2 regions of the Desulfitobacterium sp. THU1 genome follow, and region 2 is predicted to be linked to the other one. Evidence: riboswitches for the same ligand, from Rfam matches in the RefSeq annotation. Region 2 holds a riboswitch; the other holds the start of a gene.
The links. A riboswitch is a leader RNA that binds a small molecule or an ion and turns the genes downstream of it on or off. The one in region 2 is predicted to bind cobalamin.

Region 1: another riboswitch for cobalamin. It lies ahead of cobT (nicotinate-nucleotide--dimethylbenzimidazole phosphoribosyltransferase); the one in region 2 lies ahead of cbiE (precorrin-6y C5,15-methyltransferase (decarboxylating) subunit CbiE).

The regions. Positions count from the first base shown of each region.
Region 1 is NZ_JBBWUA010000010.1:12,221-20,014, reverse strand. It holds gene AAC978_RS09840 (Ger(x)C family spore germination protein) at 1-979, opposite strand, end outside; gene AAC978_RS09835 (spore germination protein) at 1,001-2,521, opposite strand; gene AAC978_RS09830 (GerAB/ArcD/ProY family transporter) at 2,524-3,624, opposite strand; gene AAC978_RS09825 (ATP-binding protein) at 3,841-5,190, opposite strand; cobalamin riboswitch at 5,353-5,530, shown strand; gene cobT (nicotinate-nucleotide--dimethylbenzimidazole phosphoribosyltransferase) at 5,631-6,782, shown strand; gene cobU (bifunctional adenosylcobinamide kinase/adenosylcobinamide-phosphate guanylyltransferase) at 6,847-7,461, shown strand; gene cobS (adenosylcobinamide-GDP ribazoletransferase) at 7,465-7,794, shown strand, end outside.
Region 2 is NZ_JBBWUA010000004.1:34,794-42,587, reverse strand. It holds gene AAC978_RS05335 (sirohydrochlorin chelatase) at 1-256, opposite strand, end outside; gene cobK (precorrin-6A reductase) at 246-1,046, opposite strand; gene cobJ (precorrin-3B C(17)-methyltransferase) at 1,043-1,729, opposite strand; gene AAC978_RS05320 (cobalt-precorrin 5A hydrolase) at 1,756-2,922, opposite strand; gene cobM (precorrin-4 C(11)-methyltransferase) at 2,919-3,719, opposite strand; gene cobI (precorrin-2 C(20)-methyltransferase) at 3,697-4,443, opposite strand; gene cbiE (precorrin-6y C5,15-methyltransferase (decarboxylating) subunit CbiE) at 4,531-5,757, opposite strand; cobalamin riboswitch at 5,835-6,011, opposite strand; gene cbiD (cobalt-precorrin-5B (C(1))-methyltransferase CbiD) at 6,047-7,192, opposite strand; gene AAC978_RS05295 (MarR family winged helix-turn-helix transcriptional regulator) at 7,235-7,690, opposite strand.

The DNA of each region.
Region 1 (7,794 bases), on a different contig from region 2:
CAATGACTTTGGTTTCATTGATTATACATTGAGTTAAAATCTGCTCTAATTTCTGGAATTCATCCGTCGATTTTATTTCTCCATGATTCATGAGCTCCCCAAGGTTGCATTGCGCCTCTACTTCCACCACTACACGCAAGGTTCCATCCTCCTCCAGAATGGGTTTCACCTTAGCCTTGGTTCGGATAATCTCAAAAGATATCCTATCTTCGAGGCTATTTTCATCTGGGATATAAGTGATAATACCCCCTTTGACTTGATCCATAGCCCAAAGATAGCTGCGGGCCTCCTTCCCATCCAACCAACCGATGAGCTTATCTCCTTTAAAGACGGCGCCCCCTTCCACATTAAAAGTCGGTTCTCCCTTTTCCTCATAGTATTTGACCTTACCTAGAGTAGGCTCATAGCCATCCACATAGATCATATTTATAAAATCCAATAGATTTACAGGAATGCTCTGGGAAGCCGACTTATAATCATCAACTAAACGGCTCATATGCATGGCCGAAATGCTATCCTCCCTTGATTTGCCCCGAATGACATCCTCAGCCTTTCCCTCCGCCACTAAAAGCCAAGTCAACATACGAATTTCCGGATCTCGCTGCATAAAATCCAATACGGGGCCAAGGCCTGCTCTGGCCATATCCTCGCCAAAGACGATGACCTGAGTATGGGGATAGAAAAGCCTATCTCCGGATTTATTCATAAAACCGCGAAGAGCATCAAAGAAAGTATCCCCTACACTGGTCAGCACGCGGACTGATTCCTTTCCTCCTTCTTGACCCTTGGCTTTGGCGCCTGTTGGAGTGATAACCTGAGCCGTCAGCTGGATCTGACCATTCTCGGTTAGGTCCACACCTACCCCACTAACAATCCCCATTGCATTGAGCTCCCGGTGACTCCAGCATCCCGTGAGAAGAAGCAAAGAAAGCACGCAAGAAATCAAGCTTAACCATCTTTTCAGGCTTGAAATGTCCATATTCTTAACTCCCTAAAGTCTTTAATTTTTATTTCCTTTTAACTTTGCTAATCTCTGCATCATACCTTTTTTACCTTGTCGCCTAGTGCCCCCCAATAATGATGGACGGGAGATCATTGACCAGAGTGGTAATCGCACCATACTGTCCTTTAAATCACCGACATTGGATGGTATAAGGGGAGACAGATAAATAACCCCAAAGGAACGAATATTCGCCATATGAATAAAGAGCGCTAATATAGAGATCAACCAACCGAACATGCCTAAAAATCCGGTAGCAATTAAAAAATACAGACGCAAAAGTGACATGGAACTAGTGAGTGGCGGAATCAAAAAACCAGAAATAGCTGTTAGGGACACGACGATGACCATGGCCTGGCTAACAATACCGGCCTGAACTGCAGCCTCACCAAGAACCAAGGCCCCCACAATACTGACTGCCTGACCCACAGTGCGAGGCATCCTCACCCCAGCCTCCCGAAGGATCTCATACATAAGGCCCATCAATAAGGCTTCGACAATGACCGGGAAAGGGATCCCCTCGCGCCCGGCGCTCATGTTAATCAATAAGCTCGTGGGTAGCATCTCCTGATGAAAGGATTGGATCGCTACATAAAAGGCTGGGAGCATCGTTGAGAAGTAAAAACACAGGGAGCGAATCAAACGAATGATCGAGGTGTAATAGGGACGGGCATAATAATCCTCAGGGTTCTGGAAGGCCTCCACAAAAAGATAGGGCACCGTCAAGACAAAGGGTGTCCCATCCACTAATACCCCCACCCGCCCTTCCAAAAGTTTGGCCGCCAGCTTATCCGGTTTCTCGGTAGAGCCCACAGTCGGGAAGATGGACTGGGGAGTATCCTCGATCAATTGCTCGATATAACCACTTTCCAATATTGCATCAATATCAATGGACTTAAGGCGGTTTTTTAATTCCACAACAAGCTTGGGATTCGCCAAACCCTCTATGTAAGCTAGATTGATCTGTGTATTCGTTCGTTGTCCTAAAACCATGGACTCAATACGTAAATTTTCATCACTTATTTTCCTGCGCAGTAAGGAGGTATTTGTACCAAGGTTCTCGATGAAGCCTTCCCGTGGACCGCGTACGGTAACCTCCGTTTCTGGTTGATCAACACTGCGCGTCTTACCGCCGAATGTATCCAGTAGTAAGGCAGACTCAGCCTGTTCCAGGAAGAGGGCCGTCTTCCCTACCAACAGCCCTTTAGTCACCTCAGCATAGGTATTTACCATTACGATTTGGCTATTGCTCAATACCTGCCTATGGAGCACATCCAGGAGCGATTGGAGGGGAATATCACCTGCTCGAAGAGATGCAAACTCCATGAGGGGCTTAAGTATCGACATGCTAATATATTCATGTCCGGCAAGTCCCGCGATAAAGACCAGTAGGCCCTGATTAGTGGGACCTAAACCGAACTCACGAAAAGTCAGATCGGCACTATTCCCAAATTTACTGCGTATCTGACATTCAATCTCCTCAAGGCTCTCTGAAATTTGCACCGACTTGTCATTACTCATAGCTATTTCCTCTTCTTAAGAGATTTCTTAAATCTCTCTTTTACCATAAACACTCCAAAGAGACTTACGACTCCGCCAACTTCTACCCATAAAGCATATTTTGTAAATATATTTATTAGAAAATACGTCTTGTCTTGAATGGTCGGCAACAAAAAAACGGAAACAAAAAAAATAAAGATTGCGATCACATGACTTGATCCATTGCGTAACTTTTTTGCAAAAAGCTGTCGTAATCCCTCTGCTCCCGCATAGTGAAACAGGGCAATGCTGAAAAAGGAACCCGCCATCCAGGATACGACTTGAAAAGCCTCCATTCGCTCAATGAAATCGCCTACGGAGACCATCTGGGCCAGAATCAGAATCGAGTATACTTGTCTGGAACCTACCTCTACCCCTAGTACCGCTATAATCGTAAAGATAACAGCCGTCAGCACTGTTGCCCCGGTCAGGACCCCGCCCATCTTCATCTTAAACATGTCCTTTGGGTTATTGTGATAAGCCATGAGGACGCCCATCACGAGACAGACCCCGAGCCATGAAATCGGTAGAACGGCCCCTCTAACTATTTCCAGTGGGGTATGCTGGAACATCGGCTCCATATTATCAATATTAAACAATTTAACATTGAAGAAAATGATAAAGAGATAGGAGGATATTACGAATAAGCAGATGACCTCCGACATACTCATGATGACCTCAATACCTGAGCAAACTGCGTACGTACTAACCAAGAGAATAAAAAATATAAAGACATATCCGGGAGTATCTGGCATAATCATGGAAATATAAAACTCAACTGATATCTGAACAAGCACCATGACCACGACAATAAAAAAAGCGCTAAAGACAAAAGTGCCTATCTTCCCTAAGTACTTGCCGAGGATCTTTTCGTTGTATTCAAACATTGTTAGCCCAGGGTATTTAAGTCCCATTTTATAGAGGAGCCAGGCGATGCATACCTCGATAAGCAAAGCGAGCAACAAGGGCTGCCAGAAATCTTGAGATAATTCGCGTAAGATAAGATTTGGAATACCAAGAGATAGAACAATGGTAAGGGCAAAGGTAAAGAAGACCTGTCGATTGGACACCCGATATTTCATCATTTCTCACTCTCATCATCCTATTTTCTGTTCTTAGCTTAAGCACCTTGCTCAATTTTATGCATTAATTTGGTAGTTTTAGTATTATGAGGTAGCAAGACCAGGTGAGAAATAGTTGAAGTACTATGATCTTTATTGCAATCAGTTATATAAAAAAAGATGATCCCTGTAAATCAGCGATCATCTTTTTAAGCATTCTGTTCTTTGTTTTAGATAGCGTCATTGTTTCAACATGGCACCTTGTTTTGCCCTTAGAAAATCCACAAACTGGCGGGCCGTTCGCCCGGAGCGAGCATTATGATTCATGACCCAGCGTAAAGCCTGCTGCCGCAAATCTTCTTGAGGAATCAGCAGTCCCTCCTGAGCCGCTAACTCTGTCACAATCTTGAGATAGCCTGCTTGATCGGGGGTTGGGAAGGTTACCGTAATCCCAAAACGATCGGAAAGGGACAATTTTTCTTCCATGTTATCCCGGCGATGCACCTCATCTCCTTGCCGCTCGCCGAAGGTTTCCCGGACTAAATGACGACGGTTCGAGGTAGCATAGATAAGGACATTTTCAGGCTTTCCTTCCAAGCCCCCCTCCAGCAGGGTTTTCAAGTTCTTGTAATCCGATTCGGTATCCTCGAAGGAAAGGTCATCGATGAAGACAATAAATTTGAGGGGTTGCTTCCCTAAAAGTCGAATGATTTTGGGATAATCCTGTAAATCGGTTTTTGATAATTCGACTAAACGCAGACCCCTTTCACAATATTCCTGAAGTAGGGCTTTGACCAAGGAGGATTTCCCCGTACCTCGATTGCCGTAGAGAATCACATTATTAGCGGGATAACCATCTAAGAAAAATTCCGTGTTTTCTAAGACAATCCCTTGTTCGCGCTCCTGATTGATAAGCTGGCTCTTGCGCATGGGATCAGCTTTTACCCCCTCGAGTCTTCCTGTTTCACCACGCCATTTAATGGCCATGCTTTGATTAAACAACCCCGTACCCATGTCTCGATAATAAGTAAGCAGAGCCTCAACCATCGCCTCGGCACTTCCGCCCCGAAGGCTATCTTGAAGCCTTCTTTGGGCAGTTTGCAGATAACGCTCCGCGTAATTCTCTTCAGAATTCGTCGTTACCTTGGCACCCCCCTGAACGCCTGCCTTCATATCCTCATCATTCGGCCAAGTCGGCCAGCTCTGTGGAGCCAAAGGAGCCTCTTGCCATAGACCGTGGTAATCTGCCTCTAAGTTTTCCAGCCGAGCAAGTATTGCGGACTTGATATCTGAAGCAGTGAGCTGGGCAATCTCTCGCCAGCAGAGCAGATCACGTCCAGCCAACTTTCGCAGCTCAGGTGAGACATGCTCCACTCCATAATGTATAACCTGTTGGGTGAGTTCATTTTCATCCCGGATAATGCGCTCCCAAAGATAATTCGGCCAACGGACCTGGATCGCTAAGGCGCATAAATGATGGTACTCGCGATAGACTTCCGTGAAATCAGAGTCTGCAGAGGCTGCTTTTTGCAGAAGGTACTTAAGTGAAGCGATGACAGGATCTTCTTTTAGACCGTGAAAAATAACCATGCCATCGATAAGAAGGGCTACACGGGCAAGTTTTGTTATGATCACCTTGATGCACATCCTTATTATCTCTTTGCAAATTATCATAAGTCTTGAAAATCATGAAGTAAAGAGCAAAATCTTCTCTTGACAAAAACTTTCCTTTTGGTAATCTATAGCTAAGTGAAGATGAAGCCATTCTTTGGTGCCCCATACTGGGGAGAATAGGGAAACCGGTGAAATTCCGGTGCGCACCCATCACTGTGAACGATGAGCCTTGACTAGTTCCACTGGCGCTTGCTGGGAAGGAGGTTTAAGGCACTTGAGTCGAAGCCAGGAGACCTGCCAAGAATGAGGAAAGCCTTTCCAGGGGTATTTGGAAAGCAGCGGCGACGAAGGCAAAGTCCCGACCACATTATTTGTGGCGGGACTTTATTTTTTTATTAAAAAGGAGAGGATTAAAGATGAGTAAAACAGAACTAAATCAAGACAAACTATTCCTAGATGAGGTCTATGCTCGTGAAAATTTGACTGAGACTACACTTGATGAATGTGAAACAGCCTTAAAGCAACTAGTCCAGGGTATTCAAGGGCTAGACGAAAAGGCTATGGAGGCTGTGCAGGCACGTCTGGATTCCTTAACCAAACCCCTCGGTAGCTTAGGAGTATTAGAGGAGATCGCCAAACGCTTAGGTGGAATCCAAAGAAATCCCTGGCCGGAGATTGAGAAGAAAGCGGTTCTGGTTATGGCTGGGGATCACGGAGTCGTGGCCGAAGGGGTCAGTGCTTTTCCTCAAGAAGTCACCCCCCAGATGTTTTATAATTTCTTAAACGGCGGTGCCGGTATCAATGTGCTCTCACGTCATGCTAAGGCGGAGGTTATCTGCACCGATATAGGAATGGCTTTTCCCTTAGACCCTCCGGAGCTTATGCGTCATCGGGTGATGAACGGAACCCATAACATGGCTCAAGGACCGGCCATGAGTCGTCAAGAGGCACTGCAATCCTTGCTGACAGGTGCCAAAATCGCACGTCAGGCCATTGATTCCGGTTTCCGAGTCTTAGCTACCGGCGAAGTAGGGATCGGCAATACTACTCCCAGTGCCGCGATTATTTCCTTCTTCACCGGCCTACCAGCCCAAGATGTTACCGGACGCGGAACCGGCCTCGATGATGCTGCCTTGATCCGCAAACAAGAGGTCATCACCCGTTCCATCCAAGTTAATCAGCCGGATCCTCAGGACGGCGTAGACGTTCTCCGTAAGATTGGCGGCCTGGAAATCGGCGCCCTAGCCGGAGCCATCCTTGAAGCTGCCCATTCCCAAGTACCTATCGTTTTGGATGGGGTAATTTCTACAGCAGCCGCTCTCATCGCCACCTCAATTTGTCCCACCGCTCGTTTCTACCTGATTCCGTCTCATTCTTCGGTGGAGATTGGTCATGTAGCTGCTCTGAAGCAACTGGAGCTTAAACCGATTATGCACCTGGACTTCAGACTGGGCGAAGGCACTGGAGCTGCGATTGCCTTCCATCTCTTGGATGCCTCCATCCATATTCTTGAAGAAATGGCTACCTTTGAATCTGCAGGAGTAAGCAATAAAGAAAACCCGGCTTGAGCCACGAAAGCACTGCTTTCGCACTCGTTGTTTTAACGCAGGCTGAAGCCTTAGGAGGTAATTTATGTCGGATTTTGTTCTTATTACCGGTGGTGCCCGCAGCGGGAAGAGTAGCTTTGCTGAGCTTCTTGCTGCCTATCCCCGTCAGCCTGTTACCTATGTTGCTACCGCCCAAGTCTACGATGAAGAAATGGCTCTGCGCGTCAAGAAACACCAGAATCAGCGACCTTCCCACTGGGCCTTGGTCGAAGAACCTCTGGCCCTTGCGGCAGTCTTGGAACGGTATCGCCAAGAAAAGGGTGTCATTTTGGTGGATTGCATCACACTATGGTTGACGAATCTCCTTCTCTCCCGCTACCCTGAGGAAAAAGTTCTCCAGGGGCGAGAATATACGGAAACCCTTCATGAATTAGAATTATGGATTCTGGAGCAAGTGAAAACCGTCTCCGACTTAGCACAGGAGGTTACACCACAGGTCATCATGGTCACCAATGAGGTGGGCAATGGTATCGTTCCCGATAATCCCTTATCTCGAGTATATCGAGATCTCGCCGGTCGGGCCAATCAGGTTTTAGGTCGAAGTGCATCCCAGGTTTATTCTGTGGTTGCCGGGTATCCCGTAGAAATCAAAGCCGCCGGACAGGCCCTGCTGGATTCCTTGCGTAGAGAAGAGGAGTAAGCCATGCGCAAATTATGGATCGCCCTGACTTTTTTAACGCGCATTCCTCTTCCCCAGCCGACGAATGTGACCTCCGAAGAATTCACTCTGAGCCAACATTATTATCCTTTGGTGGGCTTGATTGTGGGAGGAGTGCTTTGGGCATCTCTAACACTCCTGCTTCCCTTCTACCCGCCTTTGATTACTGCCGCTTTAGTGCTCATCCTTGAACTCATCTTAACCGGGGGAATCCATCTGGATGGTTTCATGGATAGTATGGATGGCTTGCTTTCCGCCCGTCCTCCGGAGCGTATGCTGGAGATCATGAAGGACAGCCATGTGGGTGCCTTCGGG
Region 2 (7,794 bases):
CGCGAACCTCTTGGTGGACATCCACGGTAACATGCACTCCTCGAAATAAAAAGAGTGGCATAATGATAACCTTCTTGGCACCCTCTTGGATCTTTGCCAATACACCTTCTGGTAAGCTAGGGGCTTGATGGGCCATAAAGACCGGAGTTACTTCTTGTCCTAAAATATCGCTCACTTTATGAGCGACCTCTATCAATCCCTGATTCGCCTCTTTTCGACGACTCCCATGTCCCAAAAGAATCAGTTCAGTATTCAAGTATATCTTCCACCTTTCTGATAAAGTCTTCGACCGTTGTCGGCATGATTTGAGGCTTATTTTCATCGCTATTTAACTCTGGGTGAGCAGAAGCTGGCCGTTCCAAAAGAATGATGGGGATTCCCAACTTCAGACAGGCTTGGACTTTTTCCTCTATACCACCGATGGAGCCACTTTCCTTCGAGATGACGACCTCGATCTTCATTTGCTCCCAAAGGGCCTCATTGAACTTTTGGGTAAAAGGTCCCTGCATGGCAATTATCTGATAAGGTTTCAACCCCGAAGCTTCACACTGACTTAAGACCTGAGCCGTGGGGAGTACCCTGACGAATAGCTCACAATCTTGCAAAACAGGTATTGCCAACCATTGGCTAAGATTTTTGCTTCCGGTACTTAAAAAGACACGTCTGCCCAATTGGGCCGCCTTTTCGGCTGCATCTTCGAGAGTCGGCGCCGAATGAATGAGGCGGTGGCGAGGATACTCTCCCAGAGGACGTTCCCAACGAAAATAGGGGTGGTCACATTCACTGGCAATACGCTGCCCTAAGCCATGAATTGCTTGAGCATAGGGATGAGTAGCATCAATCAGGGCGTCAATCTCCTGTTCTCTCAGAATTCTCCTTAAGGAATCTTCGTCTAAAGCACCAGCGCGGGCCGTAAGACCTTGTTGCAGAGCAATTTCAGCGCCATATTCCGTTAAGGTAGAAACCAAGACCTGATGACCGCGCTTCTGGAAGGCAGAGGCTAGTTCTCTCCCATCCTCGGTCCCCGCCAAAATCAAGAGATTCATAGTACATATCCCCTCGGGGTGACCATATAAGGGCCAACGACACGAGTATTCGAATTACCAATAATGACCGCAGTCAACATATCGATAGGTGACTGAGTAAAGTCCTCTAGAGTCGTAATGATCACTTGGGATTCTCCCCGCAAGGCTTCACGGACAATCCCTACGGGAGTTGCGGGAGAACGATATTCCAGCACCGCTTTACGAACCCATTCTATCTGATCCTGACGACCCTTGCTTTTAGGATTATAGATAGCCATGACGAAATCTCCCTCCGCTGCCAGCATAACGCGCTTCTGGATAACTTCCCATGGGGTAAGCAAGTCGCTGAGACTAATTACGGCAAAATCATGCATTAATGGTGCACCCAACAAAGATGCTGCCGCATTGGCTGCACTGACTCCTGGAATAATCTCTAAAGGCATATCCAAGGCGCCTTTTTCTTCTAGACATTCAATCAAAATCCCTGCCATACCATAGACACCAGCATCTCCGCTACTGACTAAAGCAATTCGCTGACCCTCTAAGGCGATCTCAACAACTTCACGGCAGCGGTCAATCTCCTGCCGCATTCCTGTGGCGACTAACTTCTTCCCGGCAACCCAAGGTCGAACCAAATCAATATAGGTTTTATACCCTGCGACCACATCCACTTCACTCCAGAGATCCCGAGCACGTTTTGTCATATGCTCTTCATCTCCTGGGCCAATCCCTACAACAAAAATCTTTCCTTGCTGATGGCCACCGTGACCCCGTTCAGCTTCTGCTTGGGAAGAATCAATTCCCCCTCTTTCGTTCCCAGTAAACTTGCTGCTTCGCATACCCCATCCACTCCAATCATCTCTTTGACATAGTCTGAAGAACTTAACCTCAGTTTTTCATTTAACTCTTGTATCTGCTGTGCAGAAAATGTTCTAAAAGGCACTCCAAGGTTATGTGCTGTCTCGATTAGCCCAGCCTCCTCAGATTTTAAGTCGATGCTAAATATCCCAAAAATGCTCAATGGAGAAATCCCTAGCTGCCGAATACTTTGAGCGATGGCTTCGCTAATCCGGTCCACACTTACTCCCTTGCGACACCCGACCCCGACACTGTAAAACCGAGGAATTAACCTTACAGGACGTCTATCGTTGGGGATTTCATTAATCTGATTGTTCATATTGTTGCTATACTTGATACCGCTCATATCATTGAAATCGTTTTGTTCATTCTTGTCTTTATATTGTTGGTTATCTTGTGGCGTAATCCACAGATGTGCTTGTTCCTTTTTCTCATCCTCCAAAAAGCAGTAGGCTATGTCTTGCCGAAGTGGATGTCCCTTAGGAAGACAATCCGTCCATACCCCCAGACGACCTTCCTCTAGCAAGATTCGATTGACATATTTTAGCCCTGCCAAAGGTTCTATTGCCCAGCCAAACTGCCGGGCATACTCATCAGGTGCTATTAGCCCCTGCACATCAGTGGCTGTCGTTACCACCGGATGAGCATCCAGCCACTGAGCAACGGTTTTTGTCCAGGCATTAGCTCCCCCTAAATGGCCGGACAAGAGAGAGATGACAAACTTCCCCTTTTCATCCAGCACTATGACTGCCGGGTCCCGATCTTTGCCCGCAAGATAGGGAGCGATTTGCCGAACCACAATCCCTGTAGCCATAATGAAGATTAAGAGCGAGCTGCTCTGCCATATCCCTGACATTACTTCTTTTAATTGCTTATAGTAGTGGAGGTGCACTGTGTGCTTTTCATCAATATACTGACCTTTGAGGCGCCAGTTAAGCCATAACTCCAGCTTCAGTGGTTCCTCGTCGGACCATCTCTCGATTACCTTGTGCGCCGTTTTGAGTCCTTGACTAGTGAGCACGACGAGGGCAGCCTTCATACCGAACTTCCTTTTCGATATTCATGAGTAAATTCAGGGTCATAGAGCTTCGAACGCGCTCCTTTATCTCTAAGAAAATCGCCCACTAAGATTTGAGCATGCTTACGAATTCCAGCCTCTTTGACTCGCTGTTCAATCGTTGCCAGCGTCCCCTCCAGAATCTGTTCATCAGGCCAACTGGCTCGATAGACAATGGCGACTGGCGTATCTGGGGGATAACTCTGGCCAAGAGATTCTACCACTTCGCCAATCTCCTGCACACTGAGAAAAATAGCCATACTGGCTTGATGCTGAGCCAACAAAGCAAGATCTTCCTTCTCTGGTACAGGGGTTCTTCCGGCCAAACGCGTAAGGATTAAGGTTTGACTGACTTCGGGTAAGGTAAACTCTTTCTTGATCGCAGCCGCGGCAGCGAACACAGAACTTACGCCTGGGACTACTCCATAAGTAATTGTCAAAGCGTCCAACTGCTGCATCTGCTCTTGAATTGCACCGTAAACACTGGGATCCCCTGTGTGCAAACGCACGACCTTCTCGCCTTTGCTTACTCCTTCCACCATAATGGCGATGGTTTCTTCCAAGGTCAAACCAGCGCTATCGAAAAGAGTAATCCCTTCTCGGCAATGCTTGAGGATTTCCGGATTGACTAATGACCCCGCATAGATGACCCGATCGGCTTCTTCAAGAGCCTTTTTGCCTTTCAAGGTGATCAAATCAGGATCTCCAGGGCCTGCTCCTACGAAAAGCACCTGACCCAAGTTAGCTTTCACCTGATCATTCAAAATCTTCACTCCCATCCCTCTTGCATAGCACAAGGCTCAAATAATCCACCTTCTCCATCTCTTCCTCAGGCCGAAGCAGACGGATCTCTTCTCCGGTCTGACCGACACGTGTAGCTAAAACTGCTTGTGATCCTGTCTTCTGAATATGATTGAGTACAGCCGGTAAATTTCGCGATACCTTCATCAACACAAGATTAGGGTAATGCTCATACGCATCTAATCCCTCAATACCCGGCAAAACCACTAAGGGCTCGTCGCCAATGGCTAAGGGCAAGTTCACCCGGGCTGCTGCTGCTGACATAGCTGTGATGCCAGGGATAGTCTCAATCTGATCAGGTTCAAGCTGATTTTTAAGAATCGTCAGCAGGTAACTGTAGGTACTATATAAAGAAGGATCCCCTAAAGTAAGAAAAGCGACCGAATGCCCCAAATCAAGCTCAGCCCTAATCAGTCCTGCTGCCTTTTGCCAAGCCGCCTGAAGTATTTCTTCGTTCGAAGTCATAGGCATCTCTAATTCCATAATGCTCACCCCGGAAGGGCAGTGGGATTGCGCAATTTCCCATGCAACACTTTCCCTCTCCATCTTTGACTTGGGTATAGCTATGACTTCAATCTCTCGCAGGATTTCCACTGCCCGTAGGGTGATTAGGTTTGGATCCCCTGGGCCAACTCCCACCCCATACAATTTCGCTTTTCTTGTGCTCTGAGGAATTGTTTGTTCATTTTGTTCTTGCTGCACTTTGTTCCTCCTCCGTTCTATTCCTTCGACTTACAACAGCCGCTTGCTTACGTCCATGATGGCCACTTTTAAGTACCAATTTCACAACTAGCTAGTTTTCTTCCGCCCTGAAATAACAAACACCGGATTATGTGCTTGGGCAAGGTGAATATCTTTAATCCCCTTCCAGCGCACAGCTTGGATAGATACTACATCAATATCTTCATAAGCTAAACTTTTCAGGGCTTCCATCCCGTGAGTCAAGGTCTCCAAGGTTATGGCAGTCAGTACAACTCTTCCCCCTGGCACAAGGGGAGCTTCCTGTAATATTCCTCGGATTTGCCCATGACTCCCGCCAATAATACATATATCCATTGGGGGGATGTCCCGCAAGGCGGCCGGAGCTGTCCCCCGAATCAGTCTCAGATTTTTAACACTAAACTTCTCTTGATTTTGGAGAATAAGTTCTTGTGCCTCTGGGTTTTCTTCGATGGCGTAGACACACCCACGATGGGCTAAAAGGGCCGCTTCGATACTGATACTTCCTGTCCCTGCCCCTACATCGAGGATCCTTGCCGAAGCCGTGATCTCAGCCTTAGCCAAAACCTGAACCCGAATTTCACTCTTAGTCATAGGAACATTCCCTCTAATAAACACCTCATCCTTTATACCAAAACCTATTGGTACAATAGGAAAAGATGTGGCCTTGGTGATCTTAGACTCTTCTGAGTAGAGAATCATCACTGCATTCGCAAAATCTCCTGCTGAGTTCATGAGCTCTTGAGCATTTGTATTCAACCACTTTTCCTCGGGATAAGACAGTGTATTTCCCACAGAAATACGCGGGTTAAATCCATACCTTTGATAGTAACGAGCCACCGCTTGTGGGGTGTTCTCGCCACCGGTCAATATACCAATGGTTCGCTTAATATTCAGAGGCAATAAATCCAGCGAACGTCCATGGACACTGAGAAGCTCTGCCTCTTGCCAAGGAATCCCAGCACGAGCAAAAGCGAATTGAATAGAGCTGATCCCGGGTAAGACCTGAATATCCTCTTTAGGGAATTCTCTCTTTAATAGGGGAAGGAGGCTATAATAACCCGGATCTCCAGAGACCAACACTCCCGCCTGCTTCCCTTGCTCTATCGACCTTTGCAGTGTTTCTAGAGTACCTGATAAATCACCACTGACTTGGTAAGTATCTCCTTCAAAATCAGGAAATAGTTTGAGCGCACGAGAGCCACCTAGTAAAACATCGCATTGCTTCACACTATCTTGGATTGCAGGAGCAACCCATTCTGGCGTTCCCGGACCAATTCCCACGATTCGGATCATCCGCTTATCTTCCCTTCCACTAAAAAAATAAAAAGAGCCCTGAGCGGCTCTTTCACAACACCCATCGCTCGTAGGTGTGAATATTACAATTCAAGGCAGGTCTCCTGGCTTCCAGTCATCACGCCTCTTCCCTTCCCAGAACTATCTAGTGGGTTATTGAGAGGCACTCATGGCTCACAGTGGCGGGACCGCGTCGGACTCTCACCGACTTCCCTTTTCATCCTCAAAGAGGAACCTTGAACTTTTATTTAATTCTGGCTGTTTTATTTATTTCTTATCCTTGAATTCTCTATTTTTCCCTTAAATCCTGCTTTGCTTCCGGCCAATACCAAAATTCCTTGATAATATCGTGAGCTCGAGCATCCCAAGCAATGATTTCCCCATTAAGTAAGGTGAATGCTGTACCCACCTGCAAATCTCCACGAACATGCTCCTGGGCACGCTCACTTGCCCGCTGAGTTAAATGAAAGAGCAAATCTTCCCATCCCTGGGCCAAGACTTCTTCAGCAGCTCCTTCTACTGTAGGGAACTCAGCGAGCTTTTGCAATAACTCTTGAGGAACACCGGCCAGTGCCGCATGAGCCACTAGAATCTCCATGCGAGCATCGGCCACATGGGTATGAGTATGGAATATTCCACCAGCTACTTTAATGAGCTTTCCGATATGGCCTAAAAGAACCACTTTCTCAAATTTGCGATAAGCAGCTTCTTCCAATAAAAAACCAACAAAGTTGCTCATCTGAATAATAGCTTCCTCAGGTACTCTTAGTTGCCCGGTGGCCACCTTAAACCCATAGTTGCCTGGGGTCAAAATTATGGCTTTATGTCCATAGGCTATCGCTTGATCCAACTCCGGCAAGATCGAATTCTTAAACGCTTCTTCTGACATCGGGCGAACAATGCCTGTAGTTCCTAAAATAGATATTCCCCCGATGATTCCTAAACGGGGATTGAGAGTCTTCAGGGCAACTTTCTCTCCCTCTGGCACTTCAATCACAACTTGAACTTCTTCCCGAGGAAAAACCTCCCGTACAGCAGCTTCGATCATTTGTTGAGGTACCGGATTGATGGCAGGTTCTCCTTGGGGAACTTGAAGTCCCTTTTTAGTGACGACACCTATCCCTTGACCACCGCAGATATGAACTTCTCCTTGCTCGGAAAGGATTCTCACCTTGGCTTGTATTTCTAGACCATGGGTGATATCCGGATCATCTCCCGCATCCTTAATTATACCAACCCTTGCCCAATCATTTTCCTTTGCTTTACTGTAAATCGGTAGGGAGAGCTGTTCTCCTCGGGGCAGAGTAATCTCAATCAATGCACCCGAATCTTTCCCCCGGAGCCATAGACATGCGGCTTTAGCTGCTCCGGCTGCACAGGTGCCTGTGGTATATCCCGTTTTCCAAGAATGCCTTTCTTTCTTCTCTTTCCTCATATCTGCCGTCCTAACTTTCTTGGTATTAGCCTACAATTTAAGTTACTCTTTCGGGTCATATTCATACATTTCTTTAATAAACAACCGCACTTTATTCATGCATTCAGTAAAGCGTTGATATTCCTGTTCACCCTTGATTTCCAGAAATGCACCGCAGCGATGTTCGAGGGCTTTTTCAATCTGAAGAATGGTCTCTTCCCCATGCTTGGTAAGGGCTAGTTTTACATAACGCTCATCTTCCGGATCTCGTACACGCCTTAAGAAGCCTGCTGATTCTAATTTCTTACACATTGATGATGCATTACCACTGGAAAGGCCGATGATACTTCCTAAAGTGCCTACGGTGTGGGGACCGCCTTCCTTAATCTCAACTAAAATACGAGTTTGCATCAAAGTTAAATCAAATTTTTCGACGATCGGGCGGAAAGCATTGGCCATACTCTCATTGATCGTCCTTAAAAAGTCCCAAATCTCATTCTCAAACACCATACTTCTCATCGATACTGCCTCCAACACCAAGTAAATAGCTTCTTTACGCCATATATGTTATAGTTTATACTTGATTTAGTCAATAGACCTTCAAAGGGATCTTACTGGGATTA